3 regions of the Streptomyces sp. NPDC047081 genome follow, and region 1 is predicted to be linked to each of the others. Evidence: riboswitches for the same ligand, from Rfam matches in the RefSeq annotation. Region 1 holds a riboswitch; each other region holds the start of a gene.

Region 1 (7,674 bases):
GGCACGCGAACGACGACTACCTGATGTCGGCCTGGTGGATCGTGGGCTCGTACTTCCTGCTGGGCCTCGGCGACATCCTGCTGGAGACCTCCGGCATGTCGGCCACGACCAAACTCGCCCCGGCCGCCTTCTCCAGCCAGACCATGTCCCTCTGGTTCCTGTCCCTGGCCCTCGCCAACGGCATCCAGGCCCAGACCGTGAAGCTCTACGACGACGTCTCCAAGCCCGCCTACTTCGGCGTCAACGGCGCGATCGCGGTGGCCGCGGGCCTCGCGGTCATGGCCGCGGCGCCCTGGCTGCGCCGCACGATGCACCCGGTCCACTGAAGCCAACGGGGTCCCGCTCATGCACATCCGTACGTCCCTCCCCCACGACACGACCCACGAGGACCTCTGGATCCCCCTCCCGGACCAGACGCTGCTGTACGCGCGCGTGTGGCGCCCGCTGACCGACGAACCCGTACCGGCGCTCCTGGAGTACCTCCCGTACCGCCTGACCGACTGGACCGCGCCCCGCGACCACCAGCGCCACCCCTGGTACGCCGGCCACGGCTACGCCTCCGTCCGCGTCGACATCCGCGGGCACGGCAACAGCGAGGGCATGCCGGGCGACGAGTACTCGGCGACCGAGCTGGCCGACGGGGTCGCCGTCGTCAACTGGCTTGCGGAGCAGCCCTGGTGCAATGGGAAAGTCGGCATGTTCGGCATCTCCTGGGGCGGCTTCAACTCCCTCCAGATCGCGGCCCTCGCGCCCGAGCCGCTCAAGGCGATCGTCACGGTGTGCTCCACGGACGATCGCTATGACAACGACGTGCACTACATGGGAGGTTCCGTCCTCGCCGTCGACATGCACGCGTGGGCGGCGACCATGCTCGCCTTCGTCTCCCGCCCGCCCGACCCGCTGTACGTCGGCCCGGTCTGGCGGGACATGTGGCTCAAGCGCCTGGAGACGGTCGACCCGTTCATCCACACCTGGCTCGAACACCAGACCAGGGACGAATACTGGCGGCACGGCAGCGTCTGCGAGGACTACGGCGCCATCGAGGCCGCGGTCCTCGCGGTGGGCGGCTGGCACGACCCGTACCGGGACACGGTGCTGCGGCTGGTGGAACACCTCCCGGCCGATCGGGTACGGGGACTGATCGGGCCGTGGTCGCACCAGTACCCGGACCGGGGGCTGCCGCCGGGGCCCGCGATCGGGTTCCTCCAGGAGACGCTGCGGTGGTGGGACCAGCACCTCAAGGGCGCCGACACGGGTGTGATGCGCGAGCCGCTCCTGAGGGCGTACGTCAGCGACCCGCACCCTCCGGTCACGGTCTACGACACCCTCCCCGGCCGCTGGGTCGGCGAGCCCGCCTGGCCCTCGCCGAACGTCACGACGATCTCGTACGGCCTTCGGGGCGACCCCGTGCCGGTCCGCTCCCCCCAGCACACCGGCCTCGACGCCGGCCGCTTCTTCCCCTTCGGCAACGACGCCGACCTCCCGCCCGACCAGCGCGACGAGGACGCCCGCTCGGCCTGCTTCGACTTCGAGGTCGCCGAGGAGACCTGGGTGCTGGGGCGGCCCAGGGTCCGGCTGCGGCTGACCTCCCAGGCGCCACGTGGACAGGTCGTCGCCCGCCTGTGCGACGTCGCGCCGGACGGCTCCTCGACCCTCGTCACGCGCGGCGCGCTGAACCTCTCCGCGCGGCACGGGCGGGAAAAGGACGTCCCCTGGACACCCGGCGCCACCGAGGACGTCGAGTTCGAGCTGAACGGCATCGGGCACGCCTTCCCGCCCGGGCACCGGCTCCGTGTCGCCGTGTCCTCCGCGTACTGGCCGTGGATCTGGCCGCAGCCGGAGTCGGCGGCCGGGTTCACGCTGGACCCGGCGGGCAGCTCGCTGGAACTGCCCGCACGCGCGCGTGCGTCGGAGGAACCGGCGATCGCCTTCGAGGAGCCGGAGCAGTACGAGCCGCTCGGCGTCAACCACCCCGTCACGCTGGACGAACCGCGGCCCGAGCGGCTGGTCGTGCGGGACGTCGCCAGGGGTGAGTGGCGGCTGGAGGTCGACCCGCGGTACGGCGGCACGCGCGTGTACCCGGACGGTCTGGAGTTCACCGAGGACGCGCTGGAGACGTACACGATCCAGGAGGGCGATCCGCTGTCGGCCCGTACCCGTTCCGACTGGTCGATCCGGCTGCACCGCCCGGATCTGCCCTGGGAGACGACGATCCGTACGCGCTCCGAGATCACCTGTGACGCGGAGTCCTTTTTGACCTCCAATGAGGTTGTTTGCGCGGAGGGCGGCGAGGTCGTCTTCCACCGGACCTGGGAGAAGCGGATTCCACGGACGGCCGGTTGACGGTGAGTTGAGGGCATTGCCCGATTTGCGACTCTTGTGGATTGCAGTGAGTTGGCTCACGCCGGACCATGATCCGCATTCCGCCGCATTTCGGCCGATCCGCCTTTTCCGGTATGCCAGTTGAGGCTTGGCAGCCGCAAAGGATCAAGTGCCTCATATGACTCAGAGCAAGGTCAATAGGGGTGTTCTGTGAATCCGGCACTTGTTCCGGACATGTGCTCTCGCATACGTTCCCGGCCTGTCGGGCGGACGCCGAATCCTGCCACCGCCCGAGCCATCCACCGAGAACGTACGGGCAGGAGCGGGGGACCCAGGTAAGTCGCCGGGCCGGGGCGTCTTCGGACATTCCGGACCGGCTTTGGGGTGAAGTCGTGTCGCCTTGCGGCGGCGCGGCCGGGCATCTCCCGCCCGAACCCGACAGCTCACCTCGCAGGCGACGGAGAGGAACCCGTCATGTCTGCTGCCGCTCAGCACCGCCGCTCCAGAGGCTCCCGTCTCGCCCGCAAGCTCGCCGTCGTGAGCCTCGGCGCCACCGTCCTCGCCCTCCCGGTCATCGGCGCGACCAGCGCCTCCGCGGCCACCACCACGACCGTGACCGCCACCTCGCTGGGGTACGCCAACAACCTCGACGGCTGGATCCGCGCCTCCCTCCAGGTCATGGCGCAGCACGGCATCCCCGGCACGTACAACGGCATCTACCGCAACGTGATCCGCGAGTCCTCCGGCAACCCGTACGCCATCAACAACTGGGACTCCAACGCGCTCGCGGGCACCCCGTCGAAGGGCCTGCTCCAGGTCATCGACCCGACCTTCGCCGCGTACCACGTCTCGGGCACCTCGTACGACCCGTACGACCCGGTCGCCAACATCACCGCCGCCTGCAACTACGCGGCCCAGCGGTACGGCTCCATCGACAACGTGTGGGGCGCCTACTAGGAGGCGCCACCGGGCCCCGTCGCTACCGGGCCTGCGGGAACAGTCTTTCGAGGACGACGGCGATGCCGTCGTCCTCGTTCGACAGGGTGATCTCGTCGGCCACCGACTTGAGTTCGGGATGGGCGTTGGCCATCGCGACGCCGTGCGCGGCCCAGTCGAACATCGGGATGTCGTTGGGCATGTCCCCGAAGGCGATCGTCTGGTGCGGGCCCAGGCCCAGGTGTTCGGCGGCGAGCGCCAGGCCGGTCGCCTTGGTGATGCCGCATGGCTGGAGTTCGACGGTCCCAGGCCCCGACATGGTGACGGTGGCGAGGGAACCGACCACCGCGCGCGCGGTCGAGGCCAACTCGTCGTCGGACAGGTCGGGATGGCGCAGCAGCACCTTGCTGATGGGCTCGCACCACAGGTCGTCGCGGCGGCTGACCCGGACCGCCGGCAGGGTCGGGTGCGGCATCAGATAGCCGGGCTCGATGAGCGTGAGCCCGTCGACGCCGTCCTGGTCGACGGCCGCGTACACCTGGCCCACCTCGGCCTCGATCTTGCCGAGCGCGGTCTCGGCCAGCTCCCGGTCCAGGGTGACCGACCACAGCAGACGGTCCGCGCCGGCGTCGTACACCTGCGCGCCCTGCCCGCACACCGCGAGCCCGCTGCTGCCGAGGTCGTCGAGGAGCGGCCGCACTCTGGGGGCCGGCCGGCCCGTCACGACGAGGTGCCGGGCACCGGCCTCCGCCACCCGCGCGAGGGCGGCGAGGGACCGGTCGGACAGCGTGTCGTCGCCTCTGAGCAGCGTGCCGTCCAGGTCGGTGGCGACGAGTGCATATGCGGTGGGTGCGGCCATGATCAGAGAATACGGACAGGACGCCCAACGGACTCATCGCGAACCGGCCGACCGCCTTGTTCACCTGCGTATCTCAGTCAACTCCCGTACCTGTGTCTGCTCTTCGGGGCGGGCGGTGGCGTATGCCGTCGTCAGGCGTGAGCGGCCACCAGGTGCTTGGCCAGCCTCGGCGAGGCGAACTCCGTGCCGCACACGAACCGCATCACCGGGCCGTACGAGGACGCGGACGGCAGGCCGGTGAAGTACAGGCCGGGGACCGAGGAGACGTAACCGGCGCCGAGCTTGGGCGTGCCGCGGCTCACGGCGAGGCCGGTGCGCAGCTCGTGGCCGAGGAAGTCCATCGCCGCTATGTCGACGCGGTAGCCGGTGGCGGCGATGACGTGGTCCGCGGAGAGGGTCTCCGTGCGGCCGGCGTGGCTGCGGACCGTGAGCGTGGGGCTGCCGCCGTCCGCGTCCGTGCGGACGATCCGCTCGACCTCGCTGACCTGCACCTTGCCCTCGAAACGGTCGCGCAGCCACCAGGCGCCGAGCGGGCCGAGGACGCGGCGGACCAGGTAGTGGCGGGTCTCGGCGGGCAGGTAGCGGTACGGGTGCGGGTAGTAGCTCAGGGCCCACAGGGACCAGGCGCGGCCGAAGGGTGACTCGGGGCGCAGCTTCGGCTGCTTCCAGGGCGGTGCGCCGAAGGCGACCCGGCCGCGGCCGCGGGAGACCACCCGCACCTGGGCGCCCGCCTCCGCCGCGAGCGCCGCCGTCTCCAGCGCGGACTGGCCGGCGCCGACCACGATCAGGTCCTTGCCGGAGTAGCGCGTGAGGTCGTGGTGCTGGGAGCTGTGGGAGACCGGGCCCGTGGGGGTGGGTCCGTCCGCCGCGGCCGTGGCGAGTTCGGCCGGCAGATGGGCCAGGCCGGACAGGCCGGTGGCGACGACGACCGCGCGGGCGGTGAACAACTCCCCCGAGTCCAGCTTCAGTTCGAAGCCGCCCGCCTTGTTCCGGTCCACCGAGACCACCCGGACCCGCTCCAGCTCGGGCACCAGCTTCTGCTGGAACCACTCGCCGTACGCGATGAAGGTCTCGACCGGGATGATGTCCTCGTCGGTGACCAGCCGCTTGATGCCGGCGGCGTCGCAGTAGTCGACGAGGTTGTGACCCTGCTGCGGCGCGTCCAGGTTGGAGGCGGCCGGGGTCGACTTCAGGAGCATGCCGGCGGGCATGTGGTCGCGCCAGCTGACCATGGGCTCGCCGAAGACGCGGACGGGTATGCCGCGGGCTCGGAGATGGGCGGCGGTCGACAGGCCGAAGGGCCCGGCGCCGATGACTGCAACCGGTCGGATCACGAAGTCCCTCCCCAGGACGTCACTTCGTCACTTCGTGCCGGCCCGGACGGCTGTGCGTGCTGGCTCAGCCTCCCGAACCGGTGGTGCTGCCGCGGCGGTTGGTGCGCCACAGCTGATACAGGTGCTTCGCGCCCGGTCGCACGAAGCGCGCGAGCATCGTGAGGAACGGCAGCGGGTCGTCACCCGCGAGCCAGGCCAGCTCCGTCCCGCTCGCGCGCGCCGGGGCGTGCGGCGTCGTATAGCCGCTGCGGCGGTAGGCGAGCAGGGCGGGCAGGTCGATGTTCTCCACGATGTACCGGTGGCCGGCCCGCTGTTCCCCCTCCGGGACGGAGCGGCCGGTCAGGTCCAGATGCATGGCGCGTACGACGTCCACCGCCGACTCGTTCTCGAAGAGGCGGAACTGGGCGCCCATGCGCGGGTTGAAGTCGAGGAGCTTGTACTGTCCGTCGCGCCGGTCGAAGCGCAGGTCGAGGTCGATGATTCCGGTGAAGCCGATCTGTTTGATGAAACGCGCGGCGAGGTCCGCGAGTTCCGGATTGTCGACGACGTACGCGTTCGCGGTCATTCCGGCGTGCGGCGGCCAAGAGCGCACCTTCACGCCGGTGAACATCGCGAGCGGGGTCGAGTCCTGGTCGAAGTAGGCGTGCACGATCCAGTCCTCGGCGTCCTCCCTCGGCAGGTACTCCTGGAGGATCACTCCGGGCCGCTCGCCCCAGTCGCGGGCCAGGTCGAGCAGGCCCTCGCGGGTGGCGATCCGCGTCGTGCCGTTCACCGCGGGCTGCTTTCGGCGCAGGAAGGCCTCGCGGTTCTTCGCCACGACCGGGAAGCGGGCCTTCTCGGCGAAGGCCACGATGTCGTCGTACGACTGCGGGAAGGCGGCCGTCGGGCTCGGGATGCCGTGTTCCACGCACAGTTCGTGCAGGCCCTGCTTGCTGGCCAGGCGGCGGGGCAGGGCGGGGTCGACGCGCGGGAACAGGAAGCGGCCGGCGAGCACGTCCTGGTGCTCGGCGATCAGGACGGCGGCCTCCTCGTCGGTGGGGACGAGGACGGTGGGGCGGCCGATGCGGCGCCCGACGCGCAGCAGGCCCTCCACCAGGTGCTCGGGGTCCTCCGTGCCGGTGGTCGGCCAGACGAAGGCCTTCTTCAGATAGCGGGAGGAGGCGGCCGGTGTGTAACGGTCTTCCGTTATCGCGTACATGGGCACGCCGAGGCGGCCCAGGCTGCGTATCGCCCCGACCCCTCCGTGGTGCAGCGGGTAGTCGCCGAACTTGACGATCAGGCCGGGCACATCACGATCGGCCCGGAAAGGCACACTGCTCCTGGCCACGGGTCCCCCCACGCGTCCCCCCTACGGACCGGACCCACCCCGTCCGTGTCCCCCAAAGGACGCTAAGCCGGAATTGCCTAGTCCGACAAGCCCATTTCGGACATTGCAAACTCTTTAGACACTGCCCAGGACCGGCGGCTCGGCCGTAACGTGTGGCACGACCAGCAGGAACACACGAGAGTGAGGCAGCACCCCATGCCCCCCTTCGACGTTTCCGAGGGCGATCCCTTCGGTCCGCACAACCTTCCCTACGGCGTCTTCTCGCGCGCGGGTTCGGCGGAGCGGACGGTCGGCGTCCGGCTCGGCGACCACGTCCTCGACGCGGGCGCGGCGGCCCTGGCGCTCGACTCGCCGTACGCCTCCCTGCTCGCGCGGCCTTCCCTGAACCCGCTGCTAGCCGCGGGCCGCACCGCCTGGTCGGACGTGCGGCGCGCGCTGACGGCGTGGGTGACGGTGCGCCAGGAGGAGATCGCCGGGTTCTTCCACCCCTTGTCGTCCGTGACCCTGCACCTCCCCTTCGAGGTCGCCGACTACGTCGACTTCTACGCCTCCGAGAACCACGCCAGGAACGTCGGCCAGATCTTCCGGCCCGACGCCGCGGACTCGCTGACGCCCAACTGGAAGCACCTGCCGATCGGTTACCACGGCCGGTCGGGGACGGTCGTGGTGTCGGGCACCGATGTCGTACGGCCGTCCGGGCAGCGCAAGGCCCCGACCGACGCGGCACCGGTCTTCGGGGCCTCGGTCCGCCTGGACATCGAGGCCGAGGTCGGCTTCGTGGTGGGCGTGCCGTCCGAGATGGGAACGGCCGTGGGGCTCGGGGAGTTCCGCGAGCACGTCTTCGGGCTCTGCCTCCTCAACGACTGGTCCGCGCGCGACGTACAGGCCTGGGAGTA
Region 2 (7,674 bases), on a different contig from region 1:
GGTGGAGTCGTTCAGGGCGACCGCGTCCGGGAGCGCGTTGCCGCTGGACAGTGTGGTGGAGACCGGGCTGCCGAGTTCGGTGACCGACTGGGCGGTGGAGGACGGGTAGTACTCCGAGACCTTGCCGCTGACCAGCACCGAGTCGCCGACGGAGACGGTGGGGGTGGCGGAGCCGGTGTAGACGAACAGGCCCTCGCTGGTGGCGGGGTCGGAGTCCGGGTTCGGGTCCTGGATCCAGTAGCCCTTGCTGCCGGTGGTGCGGACGGCGGTGACGATGCCCGGGACGCCCACGACGCTCTGGCCCTTGAGGGGGGAGATACGGGTGGTGCCCTGGATGTCGTGGATCCGGAAGGGGCCGGGAGCCGTCGGGCCGCCCGTACCGCCGCCGCTGCCGCCGCTCGCGGTGTCGCCCGCGCTGTTGGTCGGGGTGGGCGTCCCGGCCGTGAAGTCCGCCGAGTTGTCGTCTGTGTCGGCGAGCGAGGCGGCCCGGGACACGGAGGTGGTGTTGCTCGCCGTCGGCGCGGCGGTGGCCTCGCGGACGACGGCGGTGCCGTAGCCGAGGAGGTCCACGACATTGGCGTCGCCGGTGCAGTCGGCGACGGTCTTGCAGGTCAGGGCCGTGGTGCTCTTGACCAGGGCCACGGTGCCGCTGCCCGCGGCCATCGCGATGCTGCCACTGGCGTCCGCGGTCGGCAGCGCGGTCGTGCCGCCGGCGCCGGCGGCCTCGGAGATCAGGTAGTCACCGCCGGCCGGGAGCGACCCGGTGAGGGGGGTGACCTGCCACAGCGAGCTCGCGGAGGCGGCGGCCGGCAGGTACTGCAGGCTGTAGCCGTCCAACGGGAAGGCCGCCGTCGAGCGGTTGGCGAGCTCCACGAAGTCGTTCGTGAGCGTCGCCCCGGAGTTGCCTCCGCCGCCGTACGCCTCCGAGATGACGGCGTTCGCCGACGGGGTGGCGAACGCGGCGGGCAGCGGTGCCACGATGACGGCCGCGGTGGCGGTGGCGGCTATGAACGCGGCGCTTGCCACGCGCGATGCGCTGGGTCTGTGAATCTGCACGAGGGTTGACTCCTTCAACGTCCGCCGGAGAAACGGCACATGAGGTGCTGACGACCGGTGGGATCCATGCGATCGGCTGAGGTTACGCGCGTAGAAAATGGCGTGACAAGGGGCGTGCGGTTAAATCTGTGGGTCCAGCAGGTATGTGAGCGTCCGTCAGCCGCGCCACATGACGGGACCGGCCCCGCCGCGGCATCCTCTCCGCGGCGGGGCCGGTCCCGTTTGCTCCCGGCCGAACGCGCCCTAGTCGAGCAGCCGTTCCCGCAGCCGCTCGCGCATCTCGGGCGTGACCCCCAGTCCCTGCGCCAGATAGGTGTCCACGCCGCCCCATGTCTCCTCGATGGTGTCGAAGGCCGCTGTCAGGTACTCGGCGCGGGCCTCGAACAGGGGGCTGAGGAGCTCCATCACCTCGGGGGAGTAGTCCGCGGGGGAGGAGCCGCTGCGGCGCACCTTGTAGCGGCGGTGCTTGGCGTTGGACTCCAGGTAGTCGGCGACGATCGCCTCGCGCTCCACATCCAGGGCGAGCAGCGTCACAGCTATGGACAGCCCCGCGCGGTCCTTGCCCGCCGCACAGTGCATCAGCGCCGGCACGCTGTCCTCGGCCAGCGAGCGCAGTACGCGCGCGTGCTCGCCGGTGCGCTGCTTGATGATCGTGCGGTACGAGACGATCATCCGGTTGGCGGCCTTGCCGTCGCCGAGGATCTCCCGCAGCTGCTCGATCTCGCCGTCCCTGACCATCTTCCAGAACCCGGCCCCGTCCGCCGGGTCCGTCAGCGGCAGGTTCACATTGCGCACCCCCGGCAGCTCGACGTCCGGGCCCTCCAGCTTCTGGTCCGCCGCGTTGCGGAAGTCGAAGATCGTGTGCAGACCCAGGGAGGAGAGGAACTCCGCGTCCTCCTCCGTCGCGTGCGCGAGGTGGCCGCTGCGGAACAGCACTCCGTACCGCACCCGCCGTCCGTCCACCGTCGGCAGCCCACCCACGTCACGGAAATTGCGGACACCGGACAGCTCGGGCTCGGTCGAGGGGATCTGCTGCGTCACGGGGGCTCCTCCCACTCGCCCGCCGTCGCGGCTCGCCGACGGGCACCTTCCCGACGATACGACATGGGTTCCTGAGGCAATGAGTTGTCCACAGGCGTTGCAGTCCGACCCGCGGCCCTTGATGATGTTGCCGATTGATCGCACCTGTTCGAATGTGTGGGGGCTTGATGCTGGAGATCTCCGACCGCGGCCGTACCTGGGTTCTCTCCGGGCCGACCAGCAGTTACGCCGTCCACCTCACCGAGGGTGACGAGCTGCTGCATCTGCACTGGGGGCCGCGGATCGCGCTCGCCGACGCCGAGGCGCTCGCCGAGCGTCCACTGCCCGTCTACCGGCCCTTCGAGTCGCAGCTCGACGGCCACGAGGAGTACCCGGTCGAGGGCGGCCCCCGCTTCGCCCGCCCCGCCCTGTCCGTGCGCACCGATGAGCGCCGCGGCACCGAGTGGACCTTCGAGGCCTACGAGGCGGAGGGCGACCACCTGCGGCTGCGCTTCCGGGACGGCGGCCTGGCCGTCACGCTGCACTACCGGATGCGCCACGACGTCGTGGAGCGCTGGGTCGAGCTGGGCAACGAAGGGCCCGCCCTGGAGCTGCTGCGGGCCGACTCCGCCACCTGGACCCTGCCCGACCGCGAGGACTGGCGCCTGTCCCAGCTGCACGGCCGCTGGGCCGCCGAGTCCCTGCTCACCGCCGCGCCGCTCACCTACGGCGAGAAGATCATCGGCAGCCGCCGCGGCCACACCGGACACCAGCACCTGCCCTGGGTCGCCCTCGACACCGACGCCACCGAGGAGCGCGGCGAGGTCTACGGCTGCGCGCTCGGCTGGTCCGGCTCCTGGCGCATCGCGGTGGCGCAACTCCCGGACGCGCGCGTGCAGATCACCGGCGGTGCCGGCTACGACGACTCCGGGCTGCTGAGGCTGGAGTCGGGGGAGTCGTACACCACCCCCGTCTTCGCCGGCCTGTGGAGCGACGGCGGCTTCGGCGGTGCGAGCCGGGCCTGGCACGCGTACCAGCGCGCGTACGTGATCCCGGACGCCGAGCAGGACCGCCCGGTGCTGTTCAACTCCTGGGAGGCCACCGAGTTCGACATCTCCGAGGAGCAGCAGGGCACGCTCGCCCGGCGGGCCGCGGCGATCGGCGTCGAGCTCTTCGTCGTCGACGACGGCTGGTTCGGCGAGCGCACCAGCGACCGCGCCGGGCTCGGCGACTGGACGCCCAACCCCGACCGCTTCCCCAAGGGCCTCGCACCGCTCGCCGACTACGTGCACGCGCTCGGCATGCAGTTCGGCATCTGGGTCGAGCCCGAAATGGTCAATCCGGACAGCGAGCTCTACCGCGCCCACCCCGACTGGGCGCAGTTCCAACCGGGACGAAAGCGGATGGAATTCCGCAATCAGCTCGTCCTCAACCTCGCCCGCGAGGACGTCCAGGAGTACCTCTGGGAGCGCCTCGACACACTCCTGACCAGCGCCCCGATCGACTACGTCAAGTGGGACTTCAACCGCTGCTTCACCGACGCCGGCTGGCCCGGCGAGGCCTATCCGCAGCGCCTGTGGGTCGACCATGTGCGCGCCTTTTACGCCCTGTTGGACCGCCTGCGGGCCGCCCACCCCGGCGTCGCCTTCGAGTCCTGCTCGGGCGGCGGCGGCCGGATCGACCTCGGCGTCATGAGCCGTACCGACCAGGTGTGGACCTCCGACAACACCGACCCGCTGGACCGGCTCGCCATCCAGCACGGCTTCAGCCAGATCCACCCCGCGCGCGTGATGGCCGCCTGGGTCACCGACAGCCCCAACACCCAGCTCAACGGCCGGATCAGCTCGCTGCGCTTCCGCTTCGTGAGCTCCATGGCCGGTGTGCTCGGGGTCGGCGGCGACCTCACCCAGTGGACCGAGGAGGAGCTCGCCGAGGCCGGTGAGTGGGTTGCCCTCTACAAGGAGATCCGCCCGCTCGTGCAGCACGGCGACCTCTACCGGCTGCGCCCGCCGACGGGCGGCCTGAGCGCGGTCCAGTACGTGCGCGGCGACGAGACGGTCGTCCTCGCCTGGCTCCAGGCGCAGAGTTACGGCGAACCCGTACCGGCGCTGCGACTGCGGGGCCTCGACCCCACAGCCTCGTACGAATGCCGTGAAACGGGCGAAGTTCACAGGGGTGCCGTATTGCTGCATCACGGACTGTGGACCGGACTGCGCGGCGACCTTGATGCGGCAGTCCTCCGCCTGCGCCGCATCTGAGCCTTCTGTCCGAATTGGCGTCTTCATTCCAACTCGCTCTGGAATAAGGAAAGCTGGAGCAGTGTCACGTGAGGAGCGTCATATCCGTGACGGTGCGTGCCCCGTCATGTTCACGTAATTCAGGTGCTTTTCAAGGGACTTTGGTCTCGGCGACTGCTTCCTGATTCACGGAGTGTGACGGGGAATTCCGGAAAGGGATCAAGGGAATCGCATTCACAGGGAACCGTCACTTGTCCCTTTGCGTCTTGGTCGCTTACGTTCCACACCAATCCGGACGGACGCCCAATCCTGCCGCCGCCCGGTGTCCGCACAACTCACCCGTGAACGGCAGGAGCGGGGGACCCACAGGTACAACCGCCTGGACCGGTCTCCGGAACAGGCTTGGGGTAAAGCCGCGCCGAAACGCGCGGCCGGACATCTCCAGTCCGCACCCGACAGCTCACCTCGCAGGCGCCGGAGAGGAATTCGCCATGCCCGCGAAGGGTAAGCACCGCCGCCCGAAGTCCCCGCGTCTTTCCCGCTCGATCGCCGTCGCCGGAACCGGTGGCGCCGCTCTCGCCCTCCCGCTCATGGGGGCCACCGGCGCCCATGCGGCCACCACGCAGTCCGCTTCCCAGTCGGTTTCCGAAAAGGCCGTCCAGTCCCTTCCGGTGACCCAGAAGAAGGCCGCCGAGAAGAAGAGCGCCGCCGACAACGCGGGTGCGCGCACCTATTCGGTGCGGGTCGGCGACTATCTCTCGAAGATCGCCGACGAGCAGAACGTCACCGGCGGCTGGAAGAAGCTCTACGCCGACAACCGCCAGGCCGTCGGCGACGACCCGTCGCTGATCCACCCCGGCCTGAAGCTCACCATCGGCAAGCAGGCCGCGACGAGCACCACCAAGTCCTCGTCCTCGGCCTCGTCCTCCTCCTCGGCCAAGTCGCAGTCGTCCTCCGCCAAGACGTCCGCCACCCGGACCGCCGAGACCACCAGCACCGCCACCGGCTTCACCCTCCCGGTCTCCGGCGGCACCATCGGCACCGGCTACCACGTGGCCGGCAGCATGTGGTCCAGCGGCTACCACACCGGCGTCGACTTCGTCGTCCCGACCGGCACCTCCCTCAAGGCCGTGGGCGCGGGCACGGTCGTCTCCGCGGGCTGGGGCGGCGCCTACGGCAACCAGGTCGTCATCAAGCTCGCCGACGGCTACTACGCCCAGTACGGCCACCTCTCCCAGCTCTCCGTCTCGGCCGGCCAGACCGTGACCGAGGGCCAGCAGATCGGCCTCTCCGGCGCGACCGGCAACGTCACCGGCCCGCACCTGCACTTCGAGATCCGCACCACGCCGGACTACGGCTCCGACGTGGACCCCGTGGCCTACCTCCGCTCGAAGGGCGTCGCCGTCGGCTGACCCCCGCCGACCCGACCGCCCGACACGCCGCCGAAGGCCGGACCCCGATCCCCGGGTCCGGCCTTCGGTGTGTCCGGCTCCGTCTGTTCGGGTTGCGGTGTTGCGGTCGTGTGGCGGGAGGGGCGGGGGTGTCGACAGGGAGGGGGCGCCGGCGGCACAGTGAACCCCGTTGCCCTGCAAGCGCTTTCTGCATCCGAAGGAGCCCCGCCTGTGACGACCACCCGCAGAGCATTCGGAGCCCTCGCCGCAGGCGCCGCCCTGGCCGCCCTCGCCCCTGCGCAAGGCGCGAGCGCCGCGCCCCGCCGGCGTCTCCTCGCCCACGACGACTTCCGGCGCGGCCTCGGCAAATGGGCCGTAGAACTGGAGAACGGCGGAACGGTCACCGCCTCGCGCGGGACGCTGGAGGTGGACGTACCCGCCGGCGCCACGGTCTGGTTCAGGCGGCGCCTCGACGGGCCGTACGCCATCGAGTACACCGCCACGGCCGTCTCCGAAGGCGGGGTCAACGACCGTGTGTCCGACCTCAACAACTTCTGGAACGCCACCGACGTCCGCTCCCCGGACGACATCTTCGCCACGCGGCGCGGCGGAGCACTGGCCGAGTACGACTACCTCCGCACGTACTACGTCGGCTACGGCGCCAACACCAACACCACGACCCGGCTGCGCCGTTACGTCGGCGAGGCCGGGGTCCGGCCGCTGATCTACGACTACACCGAGCCGCTGCTCGTCGCGAACGAGCCCAACCGGGTCCGGATCGTGTCCGACGGGTCGGCGGTCCGCTGGCGGAACAACGGGCGGCTCGTCTTCGACTACGACGACCAGGACCCGTACACAAGCGGGCATTTCGCCTTCCGGACGACCTGGAGTCATTTCCGGATCAGCGACTTCAGGGTCTGGCGGTTGACCCTTCAACAGCCCTGATCGGAAGGTTATTCCTGGCTTGGGGAGATCTTTAGAAGTGGCTTATCTCACCGCCCGTCAACCCCTTCTTACGGTCGCGTAGGTCACATTCGAAGGTGAATCATGAACAGCGTGGCAGACGATTCGAAGAGTGACAGCAGATCCGTGATCGGGTCGTACGTTGCGGTGGGGGACAGCTTCACCGAGGGCGTCGGCGACCCCGGCCCCGACGGGGCGTTCGTCGGCTGGGCCGACCGGTTCGCGGTGCTGCTCGCGGACCGCAGGCCCGAGGGCGACTTCGGCTACACCAACCTCGCCGTGCGCGGCAAACTGCTCGACCAGATCGTGGCGGACCAGGTTCCGAAGGCTCTTGAGCTGGCGCCGGACCTGGTCTCCTTCTGTGCGGGCGGTAACGACATCATCCGGCCCGGCACCGACCCCGACGAGGTCGCCGAGCGCTTCGAGCGGGCCGTCGTACGGCTCACCGAGGCCGTCGGCACCGTCATGGTGACGACCGGGTTCGACACCCGTGGCGTGCCCGTGCTCAAGCATCTGCGCGGCAAGATCGCCACGTACAACGGGCACGTCCGGGCCATCGCCGACCGGTACGGCTGCCCCGTACTCGACCTGTGGTCCCTGAAGACCGTCCAGGACCGCCGGGCCTGGGACGGCGACCGGCTGCACCTGTCTCCCGAGGGGCACACGCGCGTGGCGCTGCGCGCGGGGCAGGTCCTCGGCCTGGAGGTCCCGGCCGACCCCGACCAGCCCTGGCCGCCGCTCCCGCCGCGCGGCACCCTCGACGTCCGGCGGGACGACGTGCACTGGGCGCGCGAGTACCTGGTGCCGTGGATCGGACGGCGCCTGCGCGGCGAGTCCTCGGGCGACCACGTCACGGCGAAGGGCGCGCTGTCACCGGAGGACATCAAGAGCCGGATCGCCAGGGTGGCTTGAGCTTTCGACGGCGTGAGCCTCAGTGACGTGAGCCCCGGTGACGTGAGAGCGGAGCCGGGGCTCACCGCTCCGACGCGGTCAACGCCTCCCGCTCC
Region 3 (7,674 bases), on a different contig from region 1:
GCGCGAAGAAGCGGTAGTACTTCGACTCGTCCGACACCTGCTCGTAGAAGCTGACCAGGCGCTCGGCGTCATCGACGGTGATGGGGCGGACGCGTGCGGTGCCGCCGTCGCGCAGCACCACGTCGGCTTCCCAGTGGGCGGGGTACTCGTGCCGGTCCGACGAGGTCTGCATGGGCCCCAGAGTACGGCTCGCGTCCGACAACGGCGCGAGGCAGTCTGTGGAGAACGACAGCAGAAGAGGGACAGGACGGAAGTCGGGCCGAGGCCGCGGTCCGACGCCCCCGATCCGGACGGGCGAAGGTCCGTTCCGGGCTTGCTTCATGTGTGGGAAACTGGTCTAGACAACCCTGAACACCGAAGGGCAGCATCACATGGCTGAGCGCCGCGTCAACGTCGGCTGGGCCGAGGGCCTCCACGCCCGCCCCGCTTCCATCTTCGTCCGGGCCGCCACGGCCGCAGGTATCCCGGTGACGATCGCCAAGGCCGACGGCAACCCCGTCAACGCGGCCTCCATGCTGGCCGTCCTGGGCCTGGGCGCCCAGGGTGGCGAGGAGATCGTCCTCGCCTCCGACGCCGAGGGTGCGGACGTCGCCCTCGACCGACTGGCCAAGCTGGTCTCCGAGGGTCTCGAGGAACTTCCCGAGACCGTCTGATCAGGGCATCACAGAAGGGCTCGTCCGAATTACCGGGCGAGCCCTTCGCATTTCCTGCACAGAGACCACGGAATTCCACTCGGGGGCAGCATGAATAAACCCCCGGGAATTCTCACTTCTTTGTATACGGCGCCTGTGTTAATGCCGCAGGCTCGGCATGTTTACGGGATGTTGCGAGTTCCTCACACGCTCGGCGCCGGTACCGAACCGCAGCCGGTGCGCCGCGCTGGAGCGCTCGGTGTGGAGGGTGGTGACGGCACGCGCGCGTTCGCTGTCGCCGCGCGCCACGGCGTCGACGATCGCGCCGTGCTCCGCCCAGGACTCCACGGGGTTGGCGGGCGCGTCCACGGCGTACATCCAGGCGATCTTGTGGCGCAGCTGGGTCAGCATCGAGGTCAGGGCGGGGCTGGCGGAGGCCTGGGCGAGCGTCTCGTGGAACCAGCCGCCCAGGGAGCGCAGATCCTCGCTGTTGCCCCTCCTGGCCCGCTCCTGGCCCAGTCTGACCAGGCCGCGCAGGACCTTGAGGTGGGCCTCGGTGCGGCGCTGGGCGGCCCGGGAGGCGCCGAGCGGCTCCAGGAGCATGCGCATCTCCAGCAGGTCGGCGGCCTCCTGCTCGTTCGGTTCGGCCACGCACGCGCCCGCGTGCCGGCGGGTCACCACGAAGCCCTCGGCCTCCAGGGTGCGCAGGGCCTCGCGGACGGGGACGCGCGAGACGCCGTAGCGGCGGGCCAGGAGTTCCTCGGTGAGGCGGCTCCCGCGCTCGTAGACACCGGCGACGATGTCGTCTCTGATCGCCGTGCATACCGAGTGCGCCGGAATACGCATGACCGACCTCCGTCTTAATCCCCGTGAAACGTCGCCGATTGACGTGTGTTCCGTGACTCTATTGCAATCGGCGGGAATTTCCGACGGGGGGCCGGAATCCATGGATATTTTTTGGACAGCAACCGGACGGAAACGGCGAAACCCCGGCTCGTGGAGCCGGGGTTCCGGAAGATCTCGCGGTCCGTCGTCAGACGTTCACGCCGTGCGAGCGCAGGTACGCGACGGGGTCGACGTCCGAGCCGTAGTCGGGGGTCGTACGGGCCTCGAAGTGCAGGTGCGGTCCGGTGACGTTGCCGGTCGCGCCGGAGAGGCCGATCTGCTGGCCCGGGGCGACCTTCTGGCCCACCGAGACACCGATGGACGACAGATGGCCGTACTGGGTGTACATGCCGTCGCTCATCTTGATCACGATGTTGTTGCCGTACGAGCCGCCCCACCCGGCCTCGACGACCGTGCCGGAGCCGACCGCGTGCACGGACGTACCACTGGCCGCGTGGAAGTCGATGCCTGTGTGGCTGCCGGAGGACCACAGAGAGCTGCTGGCCTTGTAGCCCGTGGAGACATAGGAGTTGGCGATCGGCGCCACGAAGGTGTTGAGGCGCTTGCGCTCGGCCTCGCGGGCGGCGCGCTGCTTGGCCTCGCGCTCCGCCTTGGCCTTGGCGACGGCCTTCTTGCGCGCGGCTTCGGCGGCGGCCTTCTTGCGGGCGGCCTCCTCGGCGGCCTGCTTCTGCGCGTCGGCCTGGGCGTCGATCTTGTCGGCTATGGAGTCGCCGATGGCGATGACGGGGTTGAGACCGGTCTGCTCGACGGTGCTCTCGACCGAGTTGTCGGCGGCGAGCGCGGGGGCCGCGAGGGTACCGATGACACCGGTGGTGGCGAGGGCTGCGACGCCGGCCGCCTGGACGGTGGAGCGCTTGAGCTTGCCGGGACGGCGGTGCTTCCCGGTGGCGCACATGAACGCCATGTACTGGCTGGTCCTTTCCTTCCTTCTCGCCTACCGGGTTAGCTGACGGGTTCGGAGCAGGAAGGTCTCCTACGGGCCCCCTCGCCGGAGCGCGGGCGTCCGATTCACCCCAGGGACTGCGTGGGTCCCCGGCTCCCCTGGCTCGCGCCGTACGGGGACTCGGCGATGACTGTCCGGTGCCGCGGATGCGGCGCGGTGCCTGACGGACAGCCCGGACGACGCTAAGCGGGGCGACTTTCAATCCCCAAACGGATCACGGTGTTTGTAGCGCATCCCACAGGGCAGACAGGCAACCTCCGCCCCAATTCGGACATAAGAGGGCCCTGGTGACGCATCAGTCACCAGGGCCCTCCACGCGCGCGTGCCGCTACTCGGCGGACACCACGGTCACTTCGCCGATGCCGAGCGCCTCCACGGGCGCCTTGATCTGCGCCGCGTCGCCGACGAGGACGGTCACCAGGCGGTCCACCGGGAACGCGCTCACGGCCGCCGCGGTGGCCTCCACGGTGCCGGTCGCGGCGAGCTGCCGGTACAGCGTGGCCTGGTAGTCGTCGGGCAGGTGCTGCTCTACCTGGTCGGCCAGCGTGCTCGCGACGGCCGCCGCGGTCTCGTACTTGAGCGGCGCGACTCCGACGAGGTTCTGTACGGCGACGTCCCGCTCCGCGTCGGTGAGGCCGCCCTCGGCGAGGGTGCGCAGCACCTTCCAGAGGTCGTCCAGCGCCGGGCCGGTGTTCGGGGTGTCGACGGAGCCGCTGATGGCGAGCATCGAGGCGCCGGTGCCGTCCGGGGCGGAGCGCAGCACCTGGCCGAACGCCCGCACACCGTAGGTGTAGCCCTTCTCCTCGCGCAGGACGCGGTCCAGGCGGGAGGTGAGGGTGCCGCCGAGGCAGTACGTGCCGAGCACCTGCGCGGGCCACACGCGGTCGTGCCGGTCGGCGCCGACGCGGCCGATGAGCAGCTGGGTCTGGACGGCGCCGGGACGGTCGACGATGAACACGCGGCCGGTGTCGTCGGCGGTGACCGGCGGCACCGGGCGGGGCTCGGCGGTGGAGCCCGTCCAGGTGCCCAGGGTCTCGCCGAGCAGTGCGTCCAGGTCGATGCCGGTGAGGTCGCCGACGACCACGGCGGTGGCGGTGGCGGGCCGGACATGGCGGTCGTAGAAGGCGCGTACGGCCGCCGCGTCGATCTTCTCGACGGTCTCCTCGGTGCCCTGGCGCGGGCGGGACATGCGCGAGGTCGCCGGGAACAGCTGCCGGGAGAGTTCCTTGGCGGCCCGCCGGGAGGGGTTGGCCAGCTCGTGCGGGATCTCGTCGAGGCGGTTGCGGACCAGCCGCTCGACCTCGCTGTCGGCGAACGCGGGCGCCCTGAGGGCGTCGGCGAGCAGGCCGAGCGCCTTGGCCAGGCGGGAGGCCGGCACCTCCAGGCTGAGGCGGACGCCGGGGTGGTCGGCGTGCGCGTCGAGGGTGGCGCCGCAGCGCTCCAGCTCGGCGGCGAAGTCCTCCGCGGAGTGCTTGTCGGTGCCCTCGGAGAAGGCGCGCGCCATGATCGTGGCGACGCCTTCGAAGTCGGCCGGCTCGGCCTCCAGGGGCGCGTCCAGGAGGACCTCGACGGCGACGACCTGCTGGCCGGGGCGGTGGCAGCGCAGGACGGTCAGGCCGTTGCCGAGCGCCCCGCGCGTGGGCGCGGGGAACGCCCACGGCTTGGCCTCGCCCGCCTGGGGCTGCGGGTGGAACTGCATCGTGGCGAGCTCGGTCACTTGGCCGCCTCCTCGTTCTTGTCGCCGGCTTCGACCGTGGCCTCGGCCTCGGGGTCTTCGGGGGGATCCGCGTCCTCGGCGACCTCTCCGGTGACGGGTTCGTAGACGAGCACCGCGCGGTTGTCGGGCCGCAGGCGGGCCTTGGCGACCTCCTGGACCTCCTGCGGCGTCACCTCCAGGACGCGCTGCACCGCGGTCAGGGCGAGCTGCGGGTCGCCGAACAGGACGGCGAACCGGCACAGTTCGTCGGCGCGGCCGGCGACCGTGCCGAGCCGGTCGAGCCACTCGCGCTCCAACTGGGCCTGGGCGCGCTCCATTTCCTCGGCCGTGGGGCCCTCCTCGGCGAACCGGGCGAGCTCCTCGTCGATGGCGGCCTCGATGACTGGCACCTCGACGTCACCGGAGGTCTTCACGTCCAGCCAGCCCAGGGAGGGCGCTCCGGCCAGCCGCAGCAGGCCGAAGCCGGCCGCGACGGCCGTACGGTCGCGCCGCACCAGGCGGTTGTAGAGGCGGGAGGACTCGCCGCCACCGAGGACGGTCAGCGCCAGGTCGGCCGCGTCGCACGCGCGCGTGCCGTCGTGCGGGAGCCGGTAGGCGGCCATCAACGCGCGCGCGGGGACCTCCTCCTCGACGACCTCGCGCAGCTGCTCGCCGATGACCTCGGGCAGCGAGCCGTCGCGGGGCGCGGGCTTGCCGTCGTGCGAGGCGATGGAGCCGAAGTACTTCTCGACCCAGGCGAGGGTCTGCTCCGGGTCGATGTCGCCGACCACCGACAGGACGGCGTTGTTCGGCGCGTAGTACGTGCGGAAGAACGCGCGCGCGTCCTCCAGGGTCGCCGCGTCCAGGTCGGCCATCGAGCCGATCGGGGTGTGGTGGTAGGGGTGGCCCTCCGGGTAGGCGAGGGCGGTGAGCTTCTCGAACGCGGTGCCGTACGGGACGTTGTCGTAGCGCTGCCTGCGTTCGTTCTTCACCACATCCCGCTGGTTCTCCATGGACTCGTCGTCCAGGGCGGCCAGCAGGGAGCCCATGCGGTCGGCCTCCAGCCAGAGGGCGAGCTCCAGCTGGTGGGCGGGCATGGTCTCGAAGTAGTTGGTGCGCTCGAAGCTGGTCGTACCGTTGAGCGAGCCGCCGGCGCCCTGTACCAGCTCGAAGTGGCCGTTGCCCTTGACCTGGCCCGAGCCCTGGAACATCAGGTGCTCGAAGAGGTGAGCAAGGCCGGTACGTCCCTTGACTTCGTGCCGCGAGCCGACGTCGTACCAGAGGCACACCGCCGCGACCGGGGTCAGGTGGTCCTCGGAGAGCACCACGCGCAGCCCATTGGCCAGGCGGTGCTCGGTCGCTGTCAGGCCCCCGGTGCCTGCCTGGTCTGTGGCCGTGTGAGCCATGGGCATGTACGTCCCTTCGCCTCGCGGATGCGGTGGTTGAAACCGCGGTTTTCCTGCCGGTCCTGCCACTGTATGCAAGCGTGCGCACCGTCGGCGAAGTTCCCGCGGGACGTACGCCCACAGCGGATCGCGTAGCCTGCGGGCACGTTGGACAGGAGGGCCCCTCGCCGGGTCCTCGTCCGTGTTGTCAGTGCCGCGGTCCACAATGGTTCGCGTCAGATCCCGTTCACGCTTCAGCAAGTAGTGAGCCGAAGGGGCGCGTCCCGAAGGCGAGCGACCAGAAAAGAGGAGCCGGCAGCGATGGCCCGCCGCAGCACGAAGACCCCGCCGCCCGACGACTCGTTCGAGGAGCGGATCCTCGACATCGACGTCGTCGACGAGATGCAGGGCTCCTTCCTCGAGTACGCGTACTCGGTCATCTACTCCCGCGCCCTGCCCGACGCCCGCGACGGACTCAAGCCGGTGCACCGGCGCATCGTCTACCAGATGAACGAGATGGGCCTGCGCCCCGAGCGCGGCTATGTGAAGTGCGCGCGCGTGGTCGGCGAGGTCATGGGTAAGTTGCACCCCCATGGCGACGCGTCGATCTACGACGCCCTGGTGCGCATGGCCCAGCCCTTCTCGATGCGCGTCCCGCTGGTCGACGGCCACGGCAACTTCGGCTCGCTGGGCAACGACGACCCGCCCGCCGCCATGCGGTACACCGAGTGCCGCCAGGCCCAGGCGACCAGCCTGATGACGGAGTCGATCGACGAGGACACGGTCGACTTCGCGCCCAACTACGACGGCCAGGAGCAGGAGCCGGTCGCCCTCCCGGCCGCCTTCCCGAACCTGCTGGTGAACGGCTCGTCGGGCATCGCGGTCGGCATGGCGACGAACATGCCCCCGCACAACCTCGGCGAGGTCATCGCGGCCGCCCGCCATCTGATCCGCTATCCGAACGCGGATCTGGAAACGCTGATGAAGTACGTCCCCGGCCCCGACCTGCCCACCGGCGGCCGTGTCGTCGGGCTCTCCGGCATCCGGGACGCGTACGAGACGGGCCGCGGCACCTTCAAGATGCGCGCCACGGTCGAGGTCGAGACCGTCACCGCGCGCCGCAAGGGCTTGGTCGTCACCGAGCTGCCCTTCACGGTCGGTCCGGAGAAGGTCATCGCCAAGATCAAGGACCTGGTCGGCTCGAAGAAGATCCAGGGCATCGCCGACGTCAAGGACCTCACCGACCGCCAGCACGGGCTGCGCCTGGTCATCGAGATCAAGAACGGCTTCGTGCCGGAGGCAGTCCTGGAGCAGCTGTACAAGCTGACGCCGATGGAGGAGTCCTTCGGCATCAACAACGTCGCGCTGGTGGACGGCCAGCCGCTCACCCTCGGCCTCAAGGAGCTCCTGGAGGTCTACCTCGACCACCGCTTCGAGGTCGTACGGCGCCGCAGCGAGTTCCGCCGCACCAAGCGTCGCGACCGGCTGCACCTGGTGGAGGGCCTGCTGACCGCCCTCGTCGACATCGACGAGGTCATCCGTCTGATCCGCTCCAGCGAGAACAGCGCGCAGGCCAAGGAGCGCCTGATGGAGCGCTTCTCCCTGTCGGAGATCCAGACCCAGTACATCCTCGACACCCCGCTGCGCCGTCTCACCAAGTACGACCGCATCGAGCTGGAGTCGGAGAAGGAGAAGCTCAACGCGGAGATCGCCGAGCTGACCCGGATCCTGGACTCGGACACCGAGCTGCGCAAGCTGGTCTCCACCGAACTGGCCGCGGTGGCCAAGAAGTTCGGCACCGAGCGGCGTACGGTCCTGCTGGAGGCGTCCGGCGCCCCGGCGGCCGCCGTACCGCTGCAGGTGGCGGACGACCCGTGCCGGGTGCTGCTCTCCTCGACGGGCCTGCTGGCGCGTACGTCGAACGGCGAGCCCTTCCCGGAGGACGCCGACGCCCGGCGCGTGAAGCACGACGTGATCGTCTCGTCGGTACCCGCGACGGCCCGCGGCGAGATCGGCGCCGTGACGTCCTCCGGCCGCCTCCTGCGCATCAACGTCGTCGACCTCCCGCAGCTCCCGGAGACGGCGTCGGCACCGAACCTGTCCGGCGGAGCG

What was found. Region 1 has a riboswitch for cyclic di-AMP ahead of ABZ848_RS14160 (transglycosylase SLT domain-containing protein). Riboswitches for the same ligand answer to the same signal wherever they lie in the genome.
Region 2: another riboswitch for cyclic di-AMP. It lies ahead of ABZ848_RS15715 (LysM peptidoglycan-binding domain-containing M23 family metallopeptidase); the one in region 1 lies ahead of ABZ848_RS14160 (transglycosylase SLT domain-containing protein).
Region 3: another riboswitch for cyclic di-AMP. It lies ahead of ABZ848_RS30325 (M23 family metallopeptidase); the one in region 1 lies ahead of ABZ848_RS14160 (transglycosylase SLT domain-containing protein).

Annotation. Positions count from the first base shown of each region.
Region 1 covers NZ_JBEYUY010000006.1:257,734-265,407, forward strand. Annotated here, with positions in the region: gene ABZ848_RS14150 (peptide MFS transporter) at 1-326, shown strand, start outside; gene ABZ848_RS14155 (CocE/NonD family hydrolase) at 346-2,343, shown strand; cyclic di-AMP (ydaO/yuaA leader) riboswitch at 2,600-2,792, shown strand; gene ABZ848_RS14160 (transglycosylase SLT domain-containing protein) at 2,797-3,279, shown strand; gene ABZ848_RS14165 (HAD family hydrolase) at 3,302-4,117, opposite strand; gene ABZ848_RS14170 (FAD-dependent oxidoreductase) at 4,249-5,451, opposite strand; gene ABZ848_RS14175 (ATP-grasp domain-containing protein) at 5,516-6,778, opposite strand; gene fahA (fumarylacetoacetase) at 6,974-7,674, shown strand, end outside.
Region 2 covers NZ_JBEYUY010000007.1:139,285-146,958, forward strand. Annotated here, with positions in the region: gene ABZ848_RS15700 (endonuclease/exonuclease/phosphatase family protein) at 1-1,056, opposite strand, end outside; gene ABZ848_RS15705 (tyrosine-protein phosphatase) at 1,300-2,097, opposite strand; gene ABZ848_RS15710 (alpha-galactosidase) at 2,265-4,334, shown strand; cyclic di-AMP (ydaO/yuaA leader) riboswitch at 4,635-4,800, shown strand; gene ABZ848_RS15715 (LysM peptidoglycan-binding domain-containing M23 family metallopeptidase) at 4,805-5,725, shown strand; gene ABZ848_RS15720 (DUF6250 domain-containing protein) at 5,936-6,649, shown strand; gene ABZ848_RS15725 (SGNH/GDSL hydrolase family protein) at 6,794-7,579, shown strand; gene ABZ848_RS15730 (TetR/AcrR family transcriptional regulator) at 7,641-7,674, opposite strand, start outside.
Region 3 covers NZ_JBEYUY010000018.1:65,457-73,130, forward strand. Annotated here, with positions in the region: gene ABZ848_RS30310 (GNAT family N-acetyltransferase) at 1-172, opposite strand, end outside; gene ABZ848_RS30315 (HPr family phosphocarrier protein) at 372-653, shown strand; gene ABZ848_RS30320 (GntR family transcriptional regulator) at 792-1,478, opposite strand; gene ABZ848_RS30325 (M23 family metallopeptidase) at 1,666-2,442, opposite strand; cyclic di-AMP (ydaO/yuaA leader) riboswitch at 2,456-2,617, opposite strand; gene ABZ848_RS30330 (pitrilysin family protein) at 2,810-4,198, opposite strand; gene ABZ848_RS30335 (pitrilysin family protein) at 4,195-5,589, opposite strand; gene ABZ848_RS30340 (DNA topoisomerase IV subunit A) at 5,884-7,674, shown strand, end outside.